DNA from 4 places in the Nostoc sp. UHCC 0302 genome. Region 3 is predicted to be linked to each of the others. Evidence: riboswitches for the same ligand, from Rfam matches in the RefSeq annotation. Region 3 holds a riboswitch; each other region holds the start of a gene.

Region 1 (5,283 bases), 3.9 Mb from region 3:
TCTTTGCTCAGACTTTCCGCGCTCATCCCCCACTAAAAGATTGCTGAATTTTAAATTCTCCATTCTTCTTGAATATTAATCCACTTGCAATTATGGTTTAAAGGATAAGTTCCTATTGTTTTCGCTCTAGGAAATTTTTAGGAAAGGGAATAGTGTCAATTTGCAAGCTTCCTTGTGATATATCAGTAACAAACTGCCCCACCGTCTCCCGTATATCCTTAAACGATTTACAAAACATCAATTTTTTGTCCATTTGAATTAGTAAATTACGAAGATTATCTTTTTCTTCTGTATTCTCATCTTTCAGCTTTTTTTCTAGTTCTTCTCTTAACAGATAATGAAAGTCTTTATGTTTAGAATCAAGATGAATAGACTCAAATCCAGTTAGGTGATGTCCTGCAAGATGGTCAATTTCTTTGATCCAAAATTCCAGTTCTGGATCTTCTAGTGCAGGACGAAGAAATGTCTCTTCAAGCTTTTGTCTATCTTTATCTTTTAAAAAAGATAAGGAACATAGTTGATAATACTCTTTCTTTTTTACTTCTAAAATTTTTTCAGATTGATAAGAATTCTTTAGAGACTGTTTTTTAACATTCTTTGTCACTTGATTGTGGAGGTATGTTCGAAGCTGATACACTGCTTCTTTTGCTTCCCGTCGGGCTTCTGCATCTGTCACATTTTTTTGGGTATTAAGACGTTTGTATTTAGCGATTTGGGCATAACTCATCCTGCCGTTCATCACCATATCCACAACTTCGTAATAAGATGGTGAAAATTGTTGCAATAAGTCTAGCGCAGCTTGAATTTCAACTAAATCATTTTCGATTTGCTTGTCTGTAATGGTAAATGTAGGCTCATCAGTTGTTTGCAACGAAATACTTTCTTTTTGTTCTGCCTTGTGTTGTAGCATTTTGAAGCTCATCCAACGCAGAAGAGGTGTCATGCTATTCACACCAAGTTCGGGAATACCATAGTTTATAACGGCAAGCGTGAGTATGGCCCGCCAAAGACAATCTCCAACTATTTCTTTTTGTTGCTTGAGCCGTTCGTCAGCTATGTAATCTTTGAGCCCTTGTTCGCTTTCTTGCTTGTGACTCTCCACCAGCCCTAACTGTAATGCGTAGCGCCTTGTAGCCTCAGACCAGCACCACCAGATAGAAATAGGGGCTTCCAAGAATGCTTTGAGCCGGGAATTAATTGGGGTTTCTAGTACCGATGCATCACGTCCAATCCGTTCAAGGAACTCGGAAGCAGATATCCCTTCCCTTGCTGCCTTGTCTTTGATAGCATCCCAAGCGTTCTGGGTAATAGATAAGCTTCTAACCATTTTTTTCTGTTGATTACCTGTCTCCTCTGCTTTCGTATTTTTTTTCATGGTTTATGAGTAGTGACTAAAATCTTATATAACTTATATAGTTATATAAAATAAATAATTACATAAGATAATTATAAAAATAAATATTTTAATAATTGTAAAAATAAATGTTCTCTGCTACATTAATGTAATACAACAACTATAAATACTTCAAAAACATATCTGCCTAATGCTGTTTTGCCTTATGTCTTTAGTTGCATAGGGTAATACGCAACGGAGGAACCAAATTATTGTGGGGCTAATGCTGTGATTTCTCCAGTATGGACACCTTTCAGTCCTAGCCCGTCAGCTAACTTCGTCGGCATTGAGAGGAGACTGAACAAACATCATTTTTACAGATGGTGTTCTATTCAGAATTTTTTGGTTTGTTGCTTTTTGAAAGTTTCCCGTAGTACTGATTTAGTAACTTAATAATCAAAAAAGCCCGAATTTCAAATTGCTACTATTGGAATTCGAGCTAAATATATGATTGCAATAACTTAGTTTATCTCGAAATATATAATTTCAGTTTTCGAGGTAATTAAGTCATTGCAGGTTAGTGATGAGAATAATTTTCAGATAGAAATTCACTTGTAAATAAAGGAGAATTACAATGGAAATGAATCTAATCAAACTTACATTACAAAATCAAAAGAGACAATTAAGAAAGCAAAGACTTTCTTTGAATATACCAAAAATTAAAAATCTACTTCGTACTCCATTTGTCAAAGTTGGTTCTGCTCTTTCTATAATGTCAATATTGTTAATTTTCTCACCTTTATTAAGTACAAAAGACTTCGATTGGTTTAATGTTTGGCAAAATATGGGTTTTAATTTGTTAGGTGCAGTATGTGCTTTTGTAGCTTTTGATATTGTTTTTTATCGTCTTAAAGAATTAGATGATCAGCAAGGAGTGAAATTGGATTGCTTTGATAAATACGATTTTATTAATACAATCATGGAAGCAAAAACTTTAAATAGATTTTCTCCTAATCCTGTTGTTCCTATCAGAATACTGGAAGTTTGGACAGAATTATTGAGGGATAGTGTTTACAAAGAAAAATTCGCTCAAGCTATTTTAAGGTATATTGAAACTAATGATAGTGAGATTGAGATTTTATTGCTTAATCCTGAGAATAAAGATTTAGTAGAAGCTCGTTGTTTAGAATTACAAGCTGTATCTAGTGAATTTAATAATATCGCAGAAAGAATTTATATAAATTTTCGAGAGATACAGAAAATAATTAAAAAGCTGGAAGAAAAAGGAAAACAAGACAAATTAAAAGTCAAATTATACAATACTAGTCCATCACTAGCTATTTATATGTGTGATCCAAATTTGTTTGTCACCTTCTTCCGTTCTGGAATGACGACAATGAGCAAGCAGTTAAAACTCCCAGTAGATTCTGCTGTAAGTGCATTTATTAACGAAAGATTTGAAGAGATATGGCAAGATACCAAAACTATATCTTTAGAAAATTGTCTGTATGTAACAGTAGACGTTATTAAACGGGGTGTAGTTTACAGAACTTATGACAAAGTAAAGTATATTTTATGCGACCAAGGTTATTATCTTCAAAATGCAATATTATTTAAAGATATTGCTAATATAGCAGATATCAATATCCGAATTAATAGCAAGGTATTTAAACCAAATGATATAGCTATGGATGACTTACCAGATATTGTGAAAAAACTTTTTCGGAGCAAATACTTGAATTACGGTGAGTTATTTATTTCGCTAGAATTACTTCAAGACAAAGGGGGAAACTGGATAAAACATAATTGTTAGTTTTCTTTTGTTAAGCTTGCATATTACTATTGAGGATAGAGAATTTATTTCATCTTTTGAAAAAAAAGTTACCACTCCGCCAGCGCGATCGCTACTCCTTTTCGCAACTCTGCTGTGAGTGCGCCATCATTTACTAATTCCTGCAATTTTTGATAAGCGGCTTCCCTGTCCAGATTTTTCAATGCAGCGATCGCATGGAGTCTCACTGATGCATTTGCATCTGCTAGTAGCAAAATCAAGGGTTCAATTGCCTGTATATTGCCTAACTGTCCTAAAGACAAAGCGATCGCACTTTTGATGCTAGAAATTTCTATGCTTGGATGCTTTGATTGCAGTATGTCTAGCAAAATATCTGTAGTTAATTGCTGCGACTTTTGGATTTGCCCCAAAACTGTCACAACTTCCAGCCAAACTGTCTCTGATTGGCTTTGATTAAATGCTTGTTGTAAATATTTTAAACTCGATTGTGTCTCCATCCAACTCAAAGCGCGGATGGTTTCAATCTGTAGCTTTATTGGTGTTTGTGGTGATATCAACACCTGAAATAATTCCTTAGCAGCATCCTGAGAATTCATCCTGGAAAGGGCAGTTGCTGCGGCACAACAAACTTCAAGATTAAAGTCATAAAGCTTAGATTGCAGTTTCGTCACCAAATTGAATGTTTCACATAAGTCGGGACGAAAACCTAAACCCAGTACTGCTGCACGTCTGACTGGAGCGGCTAGATCATCCAATGCATTCAACAGTATTGGTGGTACACGTTCGTCATGAAAGCTGCTGAGGGCTTCAATTGCAGCACTGCGGACTGCGGCTTGTGAATCTTGTACTACACTCAACAAAGCTGTGATGGTTTCTGTTTGGCGAATGCAAGAAAGCGATCGCACTGCTAAAAGCCTTGTATCTTCCTCTATTAAAAGTTTAGAGAGTGCGGGAATTGCCAGAGTACCCATTTGCCCCAATGCTGTAGCTGCGATCGCTTTGAGTTCTTCATCCTCACCAGTTTTCAACAATTCTACTAGAGGCGCTATGACATCTGGGTGCTGAAATTCGCCTAAAGTCTTTGCTGCATACCACCGCAATTCTTCTTCTGCCTCTTCATCTTCTAATATTTCTACAAGTGGTTCGATTGCAATATTTCCCAGACTAGTCAATACATTAGCAATTTCCCAGCGTTGCTGAAAATCTCCCATCTCTAAAGTTGCCAGTGCTAATTCCAGGAGATATTCTTGATTGTTAACTATATCTGATTGCCTAGAGTCAACCTGCAAAATTAACTGTTGCAGATATTGAATCAGCAATGACCAATCAGCTGCATCATGCGCCGCCTGCGCTTGCACCAAAAGCTGCTTGATATTATTATCCACTACACCCTGCTCGAATTCTCAATCTTCTGCCTTCTGCCTTTTTACACTAAACTGGCTTAACTACAACTGAATTCCTTTCAATCTTGGCAGCATAAGTTTTTAGTGGTTCTGTGGCTGGGCCTTTTTGTACCTTACCATCAATCCCAAATTCTGAATGATGACAGGGACAGGCGAATTTTTTTGTCTGTGCTTGCCATACCACCGTACAACCTTTGTGAGTACAAGTAGGATCAACAGCAGTCATTGCGGTTTTAGATGTGCCAACTACCAACACAGGCCCGACGGGTGAATTCTTTGCAAGTAATTGACCAGCCTTATCTAATTCTGCCGAAGTACCAACCGTTTGCCAATCTCCAGATGCTGAAGTTTTTGGTGTAGTTGACTCGGAAGAACAGGCAGCGATCGCTACAGGTAGAGAAGTTGCAATCCAGCCCAAACCTACCCAATTAATAAAATCACGACGTTTCATAGAAAAAATATTTAAGTTTTAGCTAAGAGTAATCATTTCAAATACTTGTCAGTAAGCGTTTTACACCACTTATTGATTAGCTTTAATGCAATAAACGCATATTATTAATGCATTTTGAGCAATCTTACTAAAAAATCGTAACAATTTATACGATTTTAACAGAAATTCGAGCTTAACTTAAGAGTATCGAAATTGTTACATGAACAGTAACCAAATCTGCTTGACAAATTCCCAAGATGTAAATAACGACAAATTCTTCCTAAATAATTACGGATTTTAGGACAGGCCTCTTACCTGTCATAGG
Region 2 (5,283 bases), 870 kb from region 3:
AGCAAACCAGAAAATCACCAAGAAGTGGCTGAATTGATTACAGACCGATCCTTTACAGGTGCAAGGCCTAAAAAGAAGGATGCCCTAATTACGAAGTTGACAGGGCCGGGAATTATCGGCAATTACAACTATGGTGGGTTCGATGGCAAAGACCGCACCATTAAAGCCGCTGACACCACAATTTTCTTTGATATACCTGACAACCTTCCTAAACAGCCAGGAGAACATTCAACATTTTTGTGGAGATCCCGAAGTATCTGGTTGATGACACAAGCAGCTAGATGGGGGCAAATTAAGGAATTCCCCAAAAATGCTAATAAATTAGCTGAACAAGGCTGGAGAACTGATTTATATCGTGAGATAGCAACTGAAATGGGTATTCAGTGTCCCAAGGATGATTACAAAGTGGAACCTCCAGGAGTATTTATAGATAATAAAGGCTTTGATCCTAGTGATCCAGCGGGATATTTAAATAGTTTTGCTATTAGGGCTAACGCTCCTACTCGTTTTTTCATGTCTTAAATTCGCGAATTTACATGACTAATGACTAAATTATTTTCGGAGCCTTTTATGATGGAATATACCACATCACCTATCAATACTCAGGGTGAAGTTACACCCCGCACTGGATTTCTAGAAATTGAAAATTTAGTCAAGTCTTATCCAACACCTGGGAAAGACAATTTTGTCGTTTTAAATGGTGTGAATCTTACGATACGTGAAGATGAATTTGTTTCTGTAATTGGTCACTCAGGCTGTGGTAAATCAACCCTACTAAAGATTATTGCTGGTTTAGAAAAAGCTACTTCTGGCTCAGTACGGCTAGATGGAAAAGAAATTCGTAAACCAGGCGCAGAAAGAATGATGGTGTTTCAGAACTATTCATTACTGCCTTGGTTAACTGTGCGAGAAAATATCCGATTAGCTGTAGACGAAGTGCTAAAAAATGCTAATCGTGCTGACAAAATTAGCATTGTTAACGAACACTTGGCAATGGTAAACTTAACGGCGGCGGCTGATAAGTATCCTGATGAACTTTCTGGAGGTATGAAACAGCGGGTGGGGATTGCTAGAGCCTTAGCAATTCGCCCAAAAATGTTGTTGATGGATGAACCTTTTGGGGCTTTAGATGCACTAACTCGGAGCAAATTGCAGCGGCAAGTATTAGATATTTGGGAAAACAAACGCCAAGCAGTAATGATGATTACCCATGATGTAGATGAGGCAATTTATATGTCAGATCGCATCGTATTGATGACAAATGGCCCAGCTGCTACCATAGGAGAGATATTAGAAGTTCCTTTTGAGCATCCACGCGTTAACCCTCGCTCAGCGTCTCCTTCAGAAGATCCTCGCGTTGCCATGCGAAACTCAAAAGAATATTTTGAACTCCGTAACCACGCTCTCAATTTTCTGGATCGATATTTTACTCAAGACGAATGAGCTAGATTATGATTTTTTTAGTGGGTAGCCTAATTCAAATTTATGAAAGCAGGATTTGAAGCGGAGGAACCATAACGTGGGGCGTATCTTAATATAGAGTGGCAATTTAAGAGTAAAAAGTGAAAAGGTATTAATCTTTAGCTCAGAACTCGATACTTACAACTCTTGAGAGAGAGACACCTTCCAGTCTTAGCCCGTCAGCTAACTCCGTAGGCAATGGAAGGAACCCCCAAAACTTTGGCTGTAATACCAGTTGTTATTGGGGTTCCTTAACCGAATTTTAATTAGGTTTTAGTCATTAGTTATTACTCATTAGTTAAGAATAATGGGGGAATGACAAAGAGAGAAGTATGAACTAAGGCTTCTTTAGATCAGAACTTCAAAGACAAAATCTAAAATCGGTTGCCCTGCTTCTCGTTAGTAATTCATTTCAATGGAGAGAAGTAAAGCTGTGAAAATTAAGCCAATGTTAGCACGCCTACAAAGCGCGATCGGTCGAGACGACTTAGTTGAGCAAATGGTGTTGCTGCCAGAACCAAAAAAACCTTTTGCTAAAAAAGCTTCAAATGCAAATTCAGTCAATTTAATTGTTGCTTATGACGCTTCTCCTAACAGTCATGCAGCTTTAGATATTGCCTTCTGGATTGCTCACCAAACACGTTTAGCTACTAACGCGCAAGTCACAGTTCAAGCCGTTTACATAGTAGAAGATAATCAAAGCAGTCAGTATCCAAATATCTTGACTTTTCCAGTCCACGAACGTCCATTAGAGTGTCAAGTTAGCGGAGTCTCACAGTCTCTCACACTAGTATTAACTCAACCACAACTCGAAACATCGGTAACTCCTCTCAAGCAAGCAGACACAATTCTTTGGCAAGCACGAAGTTTGGCTGAAGAATGGCAGGGTTCATTCAAATCCCATCTCAGGTTTGGTTCGATTAGTACAGAACTTAAGAAAGTTGTTGCATTAGAAGCAGCCGATATACTATTTTTAGGCTGTAAATCTGTAAATCACCCTATGATTGAAGCATTAGGTTCTAATTTTCCATGTGCTGTCTTGGGTATTCCTAGTTGTATTGATGAGTAAACACTGCTGAGAATTTCTGTAATTTTCATCATATAAGCACAATATAAGCACAAAAAAGCCTCCTATATTTTAGGAGGCTTTTTCGCTACTATAGTAGTTTTTGTTTGTATGCAGTATAGAGCTTTTTTATAAAGCAACGTCAAATCTTAGCTTTTGTTCAACGCGAAGATACGCAGAGCATTTTAAAGGTAATCCGGCTATGTCCTAAAATAGTTAATTAGAGGAATTAGGAATTATTAGTCTTGAATTAACAGTTAATTTTTAACTACTAACTCCTAACTCTTAACTCCTAACTCCTAACTTATGGCTAATATCCAATTAGCTTTAGTACGTCGCGTAGGACACTATAACCAGCTAAATCCCAAAGTAGATAGGCAAGAAAGCCAATCATTGCAAATCGACCATTCCAGATTTCGGCTTGAGGAGTCCAGCCGAAGAGGAAGTCATTGCGATCTACGCCATTGTATTCTGATGCAACAGGTGGTGGATTAGTAGATGGACGAGTTTCCATTGTTTTTTCCTCTTAAATTTGGTAACCTTTCAGTCTTTAATAGACAAGTTTTGAAAGGGGTGTAGGGAAAAGACATTTTCAACCCCTGACAATGACATTGAAAATTATTTAAATTTTGCAAGAAGTCTAGTTTCTAGTAGCCAACTAGCCTCAGTACGTCACGAACAACGCTATAACCAGCTAAATCCCAAAGTAGATAGGCAAGAAAGCCAATCATTGCAAATCGTCCATTCCAAATTTCGGCTTGAGGAGTCCAGCCAAAAAGAAATGCATTACGGTCTACACCATTGTATTCTGGTGCAATTGGTGGGATATCTATAGACGAACGAGTTTCACGATTTACCATTGTTTTTTCCTCCTAAATTAAACTCTTTTATGTTTAATCTTTTAGTATCCAACTATATGTAAAACGTCACGAACAACGCTGTAGCCGCCTAAATCCCAAAGTAAATAGGCAAGAAAGCCAATCATGGCAAAACGACCATTCCAGATTTCGGCTTGAGGAGTCCAGCCAAAAAGAAATTCATTGCGATCGCGACCATTGTAAGTTACAGCAACTGGTGGTGGATTTGTAGACGGACGAGTTTCACGAGTTTCCATTTTTTTGTCCTAAATAATTTATTTGTTTGCTTTAACTTTAATGTAGCTGTCTATTACTAAGCTGCTTTCCGCCTAGAGGCACAAACCATAGGCACTTCTTGGGGACGATTATCAGAAATATATTGGTGTAGGCAAATCCACCTTCAGGGGGTGATAAAAAATAGAATTGTAAATAAATGTAAACTAGCCCAAACTCAACTATAATTTAAACAAAATAAATTACTCTAAATTAAGTAATTAAAAATTAAAAACTGACAGCATTGAAGCAGTGAGTTATTTTACTTTGTAATAGTGCTGGGAATTTAATCAAGATCAAGATATTTAACAGCAGATAACAAAAGTTCTATCTTCCGCTGGATACAGTTTTCAAACTTTGGAGAGATGCTTTAAAAGCCCAAATTCCAGGATTCTGAAAGCTACATGAGTTAGGTATTGCCATAGATACAGACTAAATACTAAAACTTGCTTCTCACGAAATCCTTAATCCCCCAAATTTAATCTTAGAAGAAGGAAATACAATGTTCCAAAGTACGGAAATCATGTTGGGACTCTACAAGCCATTATTATGGCTAGCGCAGGCTACTACAGTAGATCCCACAAGCATTACACCAACACAAGCATCAGGTCTTGTTTCAGGGCCACGCTTTTTTGTTGCTTTAATCTCTGGTGTGATCCTAGCTTTTGCTTTCCAATTAGTTTTAACCAATCTCTCCCTTGCAGCTGGTATTTCCTACCTGGGGCGTCCGTCTGACTCGGATTCTGATGGGGAGGTCGGAAGTTTGGGCGGTACGATTCGCAAAATTGGTACGGCTGTGGGGATTTGGACATTAGTTACTGTAACGATCGCCCTGTTAATCGCCAGCTTCTTGGCAGTAAAATTGAGTCTTGTGATTTTAGACCCAACCCTGGGAGCAATTCTCGGATTGGTGATTTGGGGTGCATACTTCTTGTTACTGTTCTTGATCAGTTCCACAACTGTGGGTTCCTTAATTGGCTCAGTTGTTAACACAGCAACTTCCGGTTTTCAGGCGATTCTGGGGACTGCTACTGCTGCACTGGGAGCAAAGGCTGTCAACGACCAAGTTGTCGCAACAGCTGAAGCCGCCGCCGCCGCTGTGCGTCGAGAATTAGGGAGTGCCATCGACCCGACAAGTATCCGAGAAAATATTGAAGATTACTTAGAGAGGCTACGTCCGGCAGAGCTAGATTTATCAAAGATTCGCGGTGACTTTGAAAATTTACTCAACGACCCGCAATTGAAAGCGATCGCAGGTTCTCCAGACCTCCGCAACATCGACCGCCAGAAGTTTATTGAATTAGTCAGCAGTCGCACTGACCTTTCTAAGCGAGACGTTAGCCGGATCGCTGATACTTTGTATAAAGTTTGGCAGCAGGTGGTGAGTCAGCAACAACCTGGTCAAGACCGTTTGGGTGAATTAGTTGACTATCTCAAATCGCTTCCACCCGGACAAAGCAAGACAGATGAACTCAACGCCAAGCTGGAACGGTTAATAGCCGAAACACAAGGCTCCAAACAAGCCGACCAAAAGTCTACCCCAGGCCCAATTCAGCAGTCAATCCAGCAAGGAATATCCGCCCTAACTGGTATAGCGTTAGGACGGACTGATTTGTCAGATTTGGA
Region 3 (5,283 bases):
TTGGTTCTTATGCCAATCTGTTTTTAATTAATCCCAACGGGATCGTTTTTGGGGCGAAAGCTACATTAAATGTTAGTGGTTCGTTTGTGGCTAGTACAGCTAACGGCATCAAATTTAATGATGGTGCTTTTAGTGACAATGCTCCTCCAACAACGCCTCTACTGACAGTGAGTGTACCGATTGGGTTGCAATTTAGGGGGGCTGGTGGAGAGATTAAGATTGACGGGCAGACTGATGGGGAAGGATATCTCCAAGTGCAACCAGGTAAGACCTTGGCATTAGTGGGCGGCAATGTCAGCTTGAGCGGAAGAGGTGATCAAATACAACTCTACGCACCAAATGGTCAGATTGCTTTGGGAGGAATACTGGGAGCAGGAACAATCGGACTGAACCTAGAGAATGCGGATAGCAACAACCAGATTTTAAGCTTTCCTACTAACGTAGCATTAGCAGATGTATCATTCAGCAATCAGACCATAGTTGATGTCACAGGTGAGGGCGGCGGATATATCCAGATACAGGGTAAACGCATCGCGCTCAAAGATGGGTCAAGAGTTGACGCACAGACTTTAGGTAGTCAAAACGGCAGAGGAATCTTTATTCAGGCAGAGCAGTTAACCATCCAAGATGGATCAGTAGTTAATGCTTCCACCTACGGAGAGGGTACTGGGGGAAGTTTAGTGGTGAAGGCAACTGACTTTGTGGAAGTGAGCGGAATTAATGCAGATGCTAAACCAAGTGGTTTGTTTGCTGAGACTTATAGTAAAGGTGCGGCAGGCGACGTGACCATTGAAACAGGACGATTAATTGTTGAAAATGGGGGAAACATAGCAGCATCTGCTCGCGAAGGTAGCGCAGGTATTGGAGGAAATTTAGAAGTAACCGCTGATTTAATAAAACTGAGCGGTTCACCACTTCCTAAATTTCCTAGCGGTTTGTTTGCTCAAACTTACGGTAGCAACGATGCAGGTTCTTTAACGATTAAGACAAGGCAGTTAATTGTCCAGGATGGAGCGCAGATAGTAGCAGGAACTCAACCAGGTAGCCAAGGCAATGGAGGAACTCTTAGCATAAATGCTTCTGACTTCATAGAGCTAAGCGGAAAAGCACCAGTTGGTGACAATACCAGTGGCTTGTTTGCGCGAAGTTTGGGTAGTGGAGATGCAGGTTCTATTTCTATTACTACAGAACAGTTGAATGTACGAGATCAGGCTCAAGTAACGGTGAGTGCTTTAGAAGGAGGAAATGCAGGCAACCTGTTAATCATAGCCGACGAAATCCGTCTAGATAGAGAAGGAAAACTGCTTGCTCAAACCACATCAGGTAATGGTGGCAATATTAAACTACAAGTAGAAAACTTACTGCAATTACGCAATAAAAGTCAAATCTCTACTACAGCAGGCACTGATGATAGTGGTGGTGGAAATGGAGGAAATATCAAAATTGATACCCCTGATGGTTTTATTGTTGCTGTACCTGATGAAAATAGCGATATCAGCGCTAATGCTTTTGGAGGCAAAGGTGGCAATGTCGATATCAAAGCTTTTGGGATTTACGGCACGCAACCTCGAAAAAAACCGACCCAATTTAGTGATATTACTGCCAGTTCTCAGGTTGGGCTAAACGGTGTAATTAGAATCACCACCCCCGATGTTAACCCTAACGAGAGATTAATCAACTTGCCCACTCAACTGGTTCAGCCAAAGCTAGCTCAAGTATGTAAAGCGAATGTAGGTCGAAATCAAAATAGTTTTACTATCACTGGACGCGGCGGTGTGCCTTCTAGCCCTACAGAACCCCTAAGTGCTGATGCTGTTCTAGCAGATTGGATTACTCTCGATAAAGTTAATGAAAGTGCCTCTAATCAAAATGTGAGTAACGCTAATATTCCCACTCAAGCCAGCCCAGAAGCGATTGTGGAAGCTAACGGTTGGGAAGTCAATGCTAAGGGAGAGGTAGTTCTCATAGCTAATGCATCCAGCGTCACGCCCCATACTTCTTGGCAACAATCAACTGATTGTGATGTAGCTCAAGCATCGTCTTGAACTATTAAGTTTTCTCTGTGTCTTGGTGTCTTAATGGTTCGATAACAAATTTGTTGAACCACTAAGACACTAAGTATGTGTATAAATTAAGCTGCAATCCGAGTTCGGCTCTGCGGTACAGATGCGGCTGGAGCCAGCAGATGAGTATATAGTTGAGTCAATCGGGATGCTACACTATACCAGCTAAAGGCGATTTCTGTCCGTTGCTGCGCTGCTTTACCTAACTGGTCTCGCCATGTCGGGTTAGCGAGAATGCTGTCTATGGCAGCAGCAAATGCTACTTCGTCTTTAGGGGGCGCAAGTAAGCCAGTGACTTCTGGAACAACAGTAAATTGCAATCCGCCAACGTTACTAGCTACTACTGGAGTTTGACTAGCCATTGCTTCTATGGCAACTAAACCGAAAGGTTCGTAGTGGCTTGGGACTACGCAGACATCGGCAGCAGCGTAGTAGAAGGGGAGGATAGCCTCATTTAGACGACCAGGAAATGTGGTGCAATCTTCTAGCCCAAGCTCTGCGACAATACTGGCAATGCGATCGCGTTCTATGCCATCACTCTGACCAGGACGGCTACCACCCCCAATCACTAGCTGGAGGTTAGCTTCTCCTCTTAAACTAGATTTAGCAACGGCTCTTACTAAGGTTTCAATGCCTTTGCGTCGATCAAAACGACCAACGTAAAGAACCATTTTGGCATCTTGGGCAATTCCTAGCTTTTCTCGTGCGTCAGACCGCTCAATTTTCCCAAACTTATCAGTATCAGTACCACAAGGAATCATTTCAATTTGTCCCTTGCTGGAAACAAGTATCCGCATATCTTTCTGCTCTTGCGGACTGGTTGCAACTACGCGGTCTACTGTTTCTAAACAGGCTTTTTCTACAGCTAATCGTTGGGTAGCAATTAAGGGAACATCACTAATACTTCTATATTTAACTGCTCCTAGAGAGTGGTAAGTATGAACTTGAACTAGCGGTTGCAGCTTTTTCAATTCCATTCCCACCCAAGAGGACAACCAGTAATTAGTATGAATTAGGGAATAACAAAATCCTTGCTGCTGCTGGAATTGCTGAAAGTGAGTGATGAATTCAGGTAAATGCTCAAATAAGTTATCTCGTCCAATGAATTCAGCTGGCCCAGCTTTTAACCGAATAGTACGACAGTTTGAATTATGTTGAACGATCGCAGCTTGTTCAAGACTACTGCGACGCGTGAACATATCTACTTGCCAACCTTGTTCCGCTAGTGCATATCCTACTTGACGCACATAGACATTTTGACCCCCAGCTTCTTCTTGTCCAATTTCAGCGGCTGGGTCGCCATCAACTGAAATGAGGGCAATACGGTATCTGTCATTCTGGAACATAGTCTAGTTTTACCTCAAGGCAACTAATCCTGCCTCAGACGCCAGAAGTTAAGGTGATTTTAGCCTTTTCTCAAGGCCAAGGGCAGGTACAACGAAGCGTAAAGTTACCAGCCAAGGACACTGACGAGGACAGGGCATTACTTGTAAGAATGCTGCTCGTTCAATCTCCTCTCAATGCCTACGAAGTTAGCTGACGGGCTAGGACTGAGAGATGTCCTTCTTCAAAAAGTTGTGAGTTGCAAGCTATGAGTTGCCAGTTACATATTTAATAACTTCTAACTCTTCACTCCTAACTCTTTACTTTTCCCCAGATACGCCCCAAACTTGGTTCCTCCGCTCCTGGCTACTCTTGTAAACAAATATGTTTAGGGTAGATAGTGGATTAGGCAGACTGATTTATATTTGTTCATACATTAACGTATACTCTTATGCTTAGTCAAGCGGATGAACAAAAAAAGTGTGATTACAATCACTTCAAACAGTTACTGATAATGCTTCTAGGCGAACTTTGCCAAAGCGATCGCACTGCAATTTTTGTCCCTCAAAAGAGACTTCTGCATCGTCTACCCAAGCTTGCTGTAGCTTCATGCCATGCAGATGTAGTTGCACACTTGTGTAAGGAAAAGGATAATCACCCTGTTCCTGCCAAGTGATTTCTAAACCGTTTGCCGATTGTGTGATCTGGAATTGATCCAATCGGGATGCACCATAACCATCACCCGCATCACTGTACAGCTGACTCACACTGGTATCCTGTACAGGTGGATATATATGCAGAGTTAGTTGTTTGCCTTCTGCCATTGGTAAGATGCTCCCCGCTTTCACTAACAAGGGAATCCTGTCTAGTGGTGCTTGCAGATGTACTTGTTGCTGATTCTCAATCACAGTATCATCCCAGAAATTATACCAACATCCTGGGGGTAAAATGACTGAGCGTGAGTCTGCCCCTGCTTCAACAATTGGGCAAACCAGCAACGCATCACCTAACAAGAAAGCATCTTCGACATCCCAAAGTGCAGCGTTATCACTGGCAGACCAAAACACGGGACGCACAGGAGGATAACCTTTTTGTGTAGCTTCCCAAGACAGAGTATAAAAGTAGGGAAGCAGCCGATAACGTAATTGTAGAAATGAACGAATGATACTCAGATAAGGTTCGCCATAAGTCCACGGTGTGCGGTGTTCTACGTTATTGGAAGAGTGGGTGCGGCAAAAAGTGAGAAAGGTTGACATCTGGAACCAGCGCAGGTAAAGTTCGCCACCAGGATTTCCTTGGAAACCACCGATGTCTGGGCCGCTATAGGGAATGCCGGAAAGCCCTAACCCTACTATGGTTGATATAGTTTGGCGCAACGCCCGCCAACTACATTCAACGTCGCCAGTCCAAGTCCAAGCATAGCGCTGAAGTCCTGCCCAACCTGCACGAGAAACAATGAAAGGACGCTGTTCGGAGCGATATTGACGCAAACTTTCGTAGCCTGCTTCAGCTTGTAGTAAACCGTAAACATTGTGTGCTTCGCGATGATCCCCGCCTCTGCCTTCCATGAAGTGTTGGGTGACTTTGGGTAAAGAGCGATCGCCTGAAATAATAAAAGCAGCTGGCTCATTCATATCGTGCCAAAATCCTGCTACACCCACATCTAGCAAGTATGCATACTGCCGACTCCACCATCTGCGAACCTTGGGATTGGTAAAATCAGGGAATACACACCAACCAGGCCATACAGGTGCAACTACTAGTTCTCCATTAGGGAGTTTGCAAAATCCATCTAATATCTGTCCTTCAAGAAATAAGTTGCTATCACGGCTGTACTTAATTCCAGGGTTAAGAATTGCGATAAATTGCACTCCCAACTCTGCAAGTTCTTGTGTAA
Region 4 (5,283 bases), 860 kb from region 3:
TTGTAAAAAAGGTGCAGGGATAATCTCAGTAGGGATATCTTCAGTGTCTTTTCCGGCATATTCTGCCAACAGATAATCATCCCATTCTTCTGGATGGTTGGGATCACAGTTGCTTATTGAGCCTTTGACAACTTCAATTGGTGGTAATAGAGCATGGATAGCACGCGCCATCACAGATTTTGCCGTACCGCGACGACCTGCGATCGCAACTCCCCCCAAACCTGGATCGACCGCTGCTAACAGCAAGGCTAATTTAATCGCTTCTTGACCGACTACGGCTGTCAAGGGAAACGCTGTGATAGTAGGGTTTATAGTGGGCGCAGGCATGGTTTGAATAATAGTTAGTCTAGGCCTTTAGCATATCAATTTCTGACACATTTAGAATAAGTGTGATGGGAATGAAGGTGATCGTCTTTTATTTAGGAGCAAGATTTATGAGTATTATTCAGGCTAAACGCTTCACACCAGCGGAATATCACAGACTCATAGAATTAAACTTTTTCCAGGAGGATGACCATAAGGATACTCATCTATTTCTACGGCTGATGGCAAGAAATTTAAAAGCTTTGGTTAGTTTGTTGATGCTGCTGTAAAGGATGGGAAAGTTCAAAAGCAAGGTCAGGAATTATTTTTAATCGATTTAGGCAAACTGGCTGCCTAAAATAGCTTTTAAAAACCCAGTTTCAGAAAAGATGGGTTTTTAAAACCTAACCGCTATTTGCGGTTTTTTCATGTTTGAAAATAGTTAAATCCTGTATAGTATCTCAACAATCTATTTCTGCAACAAGACAAAATCTAAAAATGCATAAACTTCTAACATTTAATGAAGAAAAATTGTTACGTCGTGCGCTTACCCACCGTTCCTATGTCCATGAAAATCCTGGTGAAGGCAAACACAATGAACGTTTAGAATTTCTCGGTGATGCTTTGCTGAACTTTTTAAGTGGCGAGTATCTTTATCGTCGTCACCCAGAAAGAGGAGAAGATGAATTAACGCGGCGGCGTTCTGCATTGGTAGATGAGAAGCAACTAGCAAAGTTCGCTATTGAGGTAGGTTTAGATTTTAGGATGCGGCTAGGAAAAGGTGCAATTCGAGATGGAGGCTACCAAAATCCCAATTTACTTAGCAGTACCTTTGAAGCAGTAATTGGCGCTTATTATTTGGATAATAATAGAGATGTTGAGGCAATTCGTGCTGTTATAGAACCACTGTTTGATTCTGTATCTGAGCAAATTGTTGTATCTCGTTCTAACGTAGACTCAAAAAATCGCTTTCAGGAATGGGTACAACGTAATATTACGCCAACTCCCCCTAAATATTTCACAGAACAAATAGGCGGTTTGTCTCATGCACCAGAGTTCATCGCTAAAGTATTAGTTGATGGAAAAAGTTATGGAGAAGGTAAGGGACGCAACAAAAAAGATGCAGAGAAAGCTGCTGCTGAAGATGCGCTAGCTAAGTTGAAAAAACAAGGATTGTTGTAAAAATGATGTTTAATTTAACGCCAAGATGCAGATTTATCATGGCGCGAAATAAACTCTGTTATATTTCTAATTTTAAGGGTAAAATCACGGTGAAAGTTGAACCAACCCCTAACTGAGAAAACAGGTGAATTTGACCTTGCAGTAACTGCACTAAGCGAGAAACGATCGCCAAACCTAACCCTGTACTATCAGGAAGGTAAGATTTATTAGTACTCACGCGAAAGTAGGGTTCAAATATCTGGGTTTGGTTTTCTGGTGCAATCCCGATTCCAGTATCAGAAACTGCGATCGCAAGGTAAGCTTTATTATCCGACAGTTTTTCTGGAAATGTTGTCTTGTTCTCTCCAAGCACAGGGAAAGAATTTTCTAAAAGAACATTTCTTGGCAAAATAGGCATGATCGCCTTTGTATCACTATCCAGCAAGTGACACACTATACTAATACTTCCCTTTTCTGTATAGCGAATAGCATTACTAACAAGGTTTGTAAGAATCTGTTGCAATAAAAACGAATCTGTGAATATCTCTTCAGGAGCGCGATCGCAATCCACCATGATTTGTAAATTTTTACCAATAGCTAAAGGTGCTAACATTTCCCGAACACTATTGATTATTTCAGGTACATTGGTGGGTGCTAGTTGGAACTTTATTTGTCCTGCATTATACCGCGAGAGTTCTAGTACATTATTGATCAGGTGAAGTAATTGTCTGCCATTGCGTAACACACGCTCAATATGTTCTAGATTGGCATAGTTATCTTTTGTCTCAGTCTTTCGTCGTTCTTGGCGTAAAAACAGATCCGAGTAACCAATAATGGAAGTTAGAGGATGTTTTAATTCGTGGGCTAGTTGCGAAACATACTCTTGATTAGCGTTAATTAAACGAGTAAGTTCTTCATTATGAAGCGTTAATGATTCATGTAGATACTGTAGTTCTCGTAAGCGCTCTTCAACATAACTCTTAAAACACCGAGTAATCGCTTCGTCTACAATAGCGTCAATCAAACGCATAGAACGGATTATTTCTAACGGTGTTCCTACGAGTAAGTCTGCTTGAATGGTGTCAAAAATTACCATTCTTAGCAAGTGATATTCTCTGGCAATTTCTGCTGGATCATAGCCTTGTTCGGCTCTAATAGCCCCGTGCTGAAAACTGGCAGTAACTATCGACTGAATATCATTATCCTGCGATTTTGAAAGCACTGTCACCATTGCTTTCAAAACATCAGGGATATGATTTCGGATTGCTGAGTATGATAGATCATCTGCACTCTCGATTCGTCTATCTAGGCGAACTGCTGCAATCCATTTATTAAGGATAGTATCCGTTTTTTCAGCCAGTGTTTGACTAAAATCCATTATCTTAAATTCAGCAATGAGATAGATGAGTAAACTCCATATGCAATTAGTTTAACCAGCGTTGGGAGTTTTTACCAAAATAAATGATATGTATCACCTACCAAAAGAAATAGATATTACTTATTCTTCATTTTAGATACATTAATTAACCGTAACACGGAAAAACCTTGTATAATATTTGTCTGATATCGAGCCTAAAAAACAAGCAAGTAACAGTTTTGACGCTTAACTTAAGTGGATTGTTTAGCTTGCTGTGTAGCGAGTTCAGTAATAACCGAAACAAAATACAAACTTAGTTATTCCTGAAATCTAAAGAGAATATTAAGAATGTGGTGTTTAAAATTATCAGAAGACAGATGTTTTTACTGAGTAATAATGTTATAGTCCATATAATTAATCCATTTTGAGTAAGTCAGCCTAATCCAGCAAATAACATTGCAGAACAGCTGGAGCGGAGGAACCACATCGTGGGGCGTATCTCATAGAAAGTTGATAGTGTAATAGAGTTGTTAGTAACTCATTGCTCTTGACTTTCTTGAGAGGGGCATCTCTCAGCCCTAGCCCGTCAGCTAACTTCGTAGGCATTGAGAGGAGACTGAAGAGAAAGCATTATTTATGATGTTGTGATCTCATCGGTGTCCAAGGCTGGTACTGCTCGGATTTTTTGTACCTGCACTGAACTCTGTTGAGGTGGGAAATGATATTTCAACTAAATCTAGCTGCAATTGTTGCGGTAGCTGGACAAGCTGCTTGGCAAAAAACAAAACCTGCGATCGCCAGAGATGTCGTCTTACTACCCATATTAGGTTTCTTGGGAATAATCGTGTTGTGGTGGATTGTGGCACTTGCTAACCATGAATTAATGCCCACGCCACCAGAGGCGCTAATCGCTAATTTAGACTACATTTTAAATCCCTTCTACGAAAGAGGCCCAGGGAACTTAGGAATTGGTTGGTTGCTGATTGCCAGTCTACGGCGGGTGTTGCTGGGTTTTCTATTAGGTGCAGTAGTAGCGATTCCTTTGGGATTTTTAATTGGGATGTCCAAACCGGCAATGCTGGCGCTCAATCCCATTATTCAAATTTTTAAACCAGTATCGCCCTTAGCTTGGCTACCTATTGCCTTAGCAATTTTCAATTTGGCAGATCCTTCAGCTATCTTTGTAATTTTTATTACCTCCTTATGGCCGACAATTATTAACACTGCCTTGGGAGTTTCTAGCGTTCCTAAAGATTATTTAGATGTAGCACGAGTACTAGAAATGCCTCGTTGGAGACGGATAACAAAAATTATTTGGCCTGCTAGCTTGCCCTATATTTTTACAGGTTTACGAATCAGTTTAGGGATTGCGTGGCTAGTAATTGTTGCCGTAGAAATGCTTACAGGCGGGATTGGTATAGGCTTTTTTGTTTGGGATGAATGGAGTCGCTTAAACTTAAGTTCAGTTTTCCTAGCTGTGTTAGTAATTGGCTTAACGGGGCTAATCCTGGATTTCGCCGTCAGCAAAATTCAAGAATTAGTTACTCACCGCCCGACAACTTCTAACTAACAAAATTTTGGCTAATGCCGCAACTGCTAAGACGTAATAAAACTTTGCTACCCCAGTTGCTTCTCCTGTCGGAGACCAAGGCGAACAAGTCGGGAAACCCGCCCACGGCGATGTCTCCCCAACGCACTGGCTCGCCTTTGCACCTTTGCGTGAGCAATTAATCACCGTTGGAGCTACAGAAATGGGTGATATTAATCAGAATACCTGGAATCGACGAGACTTTATTAAAGGAATAGGAGCAACAACAGCAGGAATAGCACTATCTTCGTGTGCAGTTTCAGGCGATCGCTCAGCTAAAGGGCTGACTGAAGAAGCTTTAGCTGTTGAACCAGTAGTGAAACCTGGAGACTTAGAGAAATCTGATATTACCGTTGGTTATGTTCCTGTTAATGACTGTGCGCCATTTGCGATCGCTTGGAAAAAAGGCTTCTTCCGCAAATATGGTTTAAACGTCAAACTCAACCGGGAAGCAAGTTGGGCAACCTCCCGCGACGGCTTAATTTTTGGTCGCCTGGATGCTTCACCCGTGGTATCTGGTGCTGTTACCAACGCCAGAATTGGCGCTGAAGGCGCACGTCATGCCCCCTTGTGTGCAGCCATGACTATTCACCGCCACGGTAACGCCATGACGATGGACAAAGCCATGTGGGATTTCGGGCTGCGTCCGTGGTACGAGTACAAACAACAATATGGCGATGGTGCGCTAGAAGCCTTTGGCAAAGATTTTCGCGGTTACTTTGACAAACAGCCTCCAGAAGGCAAAGTCTGGGCAGTAGTACTAAGTTCTGCGATTTATGAATATTTTGTCCGCTACTTATCCGCTGCCGCAGGTGTTGATCCCCTCAAGGAATTTCGGATCATCATTGTTCCACCTCCTCAGATGGTGACAAAT

The links. A riboswitch is a leader RNA that binds a small molecule or an ion and turns the genes downstream of it on or off. The one in region 3 is predicted to bind cyclic di-AMP.
Region 1: it holds a riboswitch for cyclic di-AMP, as region 3 does, so the genes downstream of both, WKK05_RS24650 (hypothetical protein) here and WKK05_RS04945 (glycosyltransferase) in region 3, are expected to answer to the same signal.
Region 2: it holds a riboswitch for cyclic di-AMP, as region 3 does, so the genes downstream of both, WKK05_RS01355 (universal stress protein) here and WKK05_RS04945 (glycosyltransferase) in region 3, are expected to answer to the same signal.
Region 4: it holds a riboswitch for cyclic di-AMP, as region 3 does, so the genes downstream of both, ntrB (nitrate ABC transporter permease) here and WKK05_RS04945 (glycosyltransferase) in region 3, are expected to answer to the same signal.

Annotation. Positions count from the first base shown of each region.
Region 1 covers NZ_CP151099.1:5,679,739-5,685,021, forward strand. Annotated here, with positions in the region: gene WKK05_RS24645 (hypothetical protein) at 113-1,375, opposite strand; cyclic di-AMP (ydaO/yuaA leader) riboswitch at 1,529-1,694, shown strand; gene WKK05_RS24650 (hypothetical protein) at 1,968-3,146, shown strand; gene WKK05_RS24655 (HEAT repeat domain-containing protein) at 3,215-4,510, opposite strand; gene WKK05_RS24660 (ubiquinol-cytochrome c reductase iron-sulfur subunit) at 4,557-4,979, opposite strand.
Region 2 covers NZ_CP151099.1:316,827-322,109, reverse strand. Annotated here, with positions in the region: gene WKK05_RS01365 (ABC transporter substrate-binding protein) at 1-522, shown strand, start outside; gene WKK05_RS01360 (ABC transporter ATP-binding protein) at 574-1,443, shown strand; cyclic di-AMP (ydaO/yuaA leader) riboswitch at 1,460-1,671, shown strand; gene WKK05_RS01355 (universal stress protein) at 1,910-2,530, shown strand; gene WKK05_RS01350 (chlorophyll a/b-binding protein) at 2,838-3,041, opposite strand; gene WKK05_RS01345 (chlorophyll a/b-binding protein) at 3,175-3,387, opposite strand; gene WKK05_RS01340 (chlorophyll a/b-binding protein) at 3,429-3,641, opposite strand; gene WKK05_RS01335 (MFS transporter) at 4,160-5,283, shown strand, end outside.
Region 3 covers NZ_CP151099.1:1,184,310-1,189,592, forward strand. Annotated here, with positions in the region: gene WKK05_RS04940 (filamentous hemagglutinin N-terminal domain-containing protein) at 1-2,045, shown strand, start outside; gene WKK05_RS04945 (glycosyltransferase) at 2,132-3,409, opposite strand; cyclic di-AMP (ydaO/yuaA leader) riboswitch at 3,570-3,808, opposite strand; gene WKK05_RS04950 (glycoside hydrolase family 31 protein) at 3,884-5,283, opposite strand, start outside.
Region 4 covers NZ_CP151099.1:322,329-327,611, reverse strand. Annotated here, with positions in the region: gene bchD (magnesium chelatase ATPase subunit D) at 1-327, opposite strand, end outside; gene WKK05_RS01385 (hypothetical protein) at 435-593, shown strand; gene rnc (ribonuclease III) at 802-1,485, shown strand; gene WKK05_RS01375 (HAMP domain-containing sensor histidine kinase) at 1,544-2,842, opposite strand; cyclic di-AMP (ydaO/yuaA leader) riboswitch at 3,247-3,441, shown strand; gene ntrB (nitrate ABC transporter permease) at 3,540-4,391, shown strand; gene WKK05_RS01365 (ABC transporter substrate-binding protein) at 4,573-5,283, shown strand, end outside.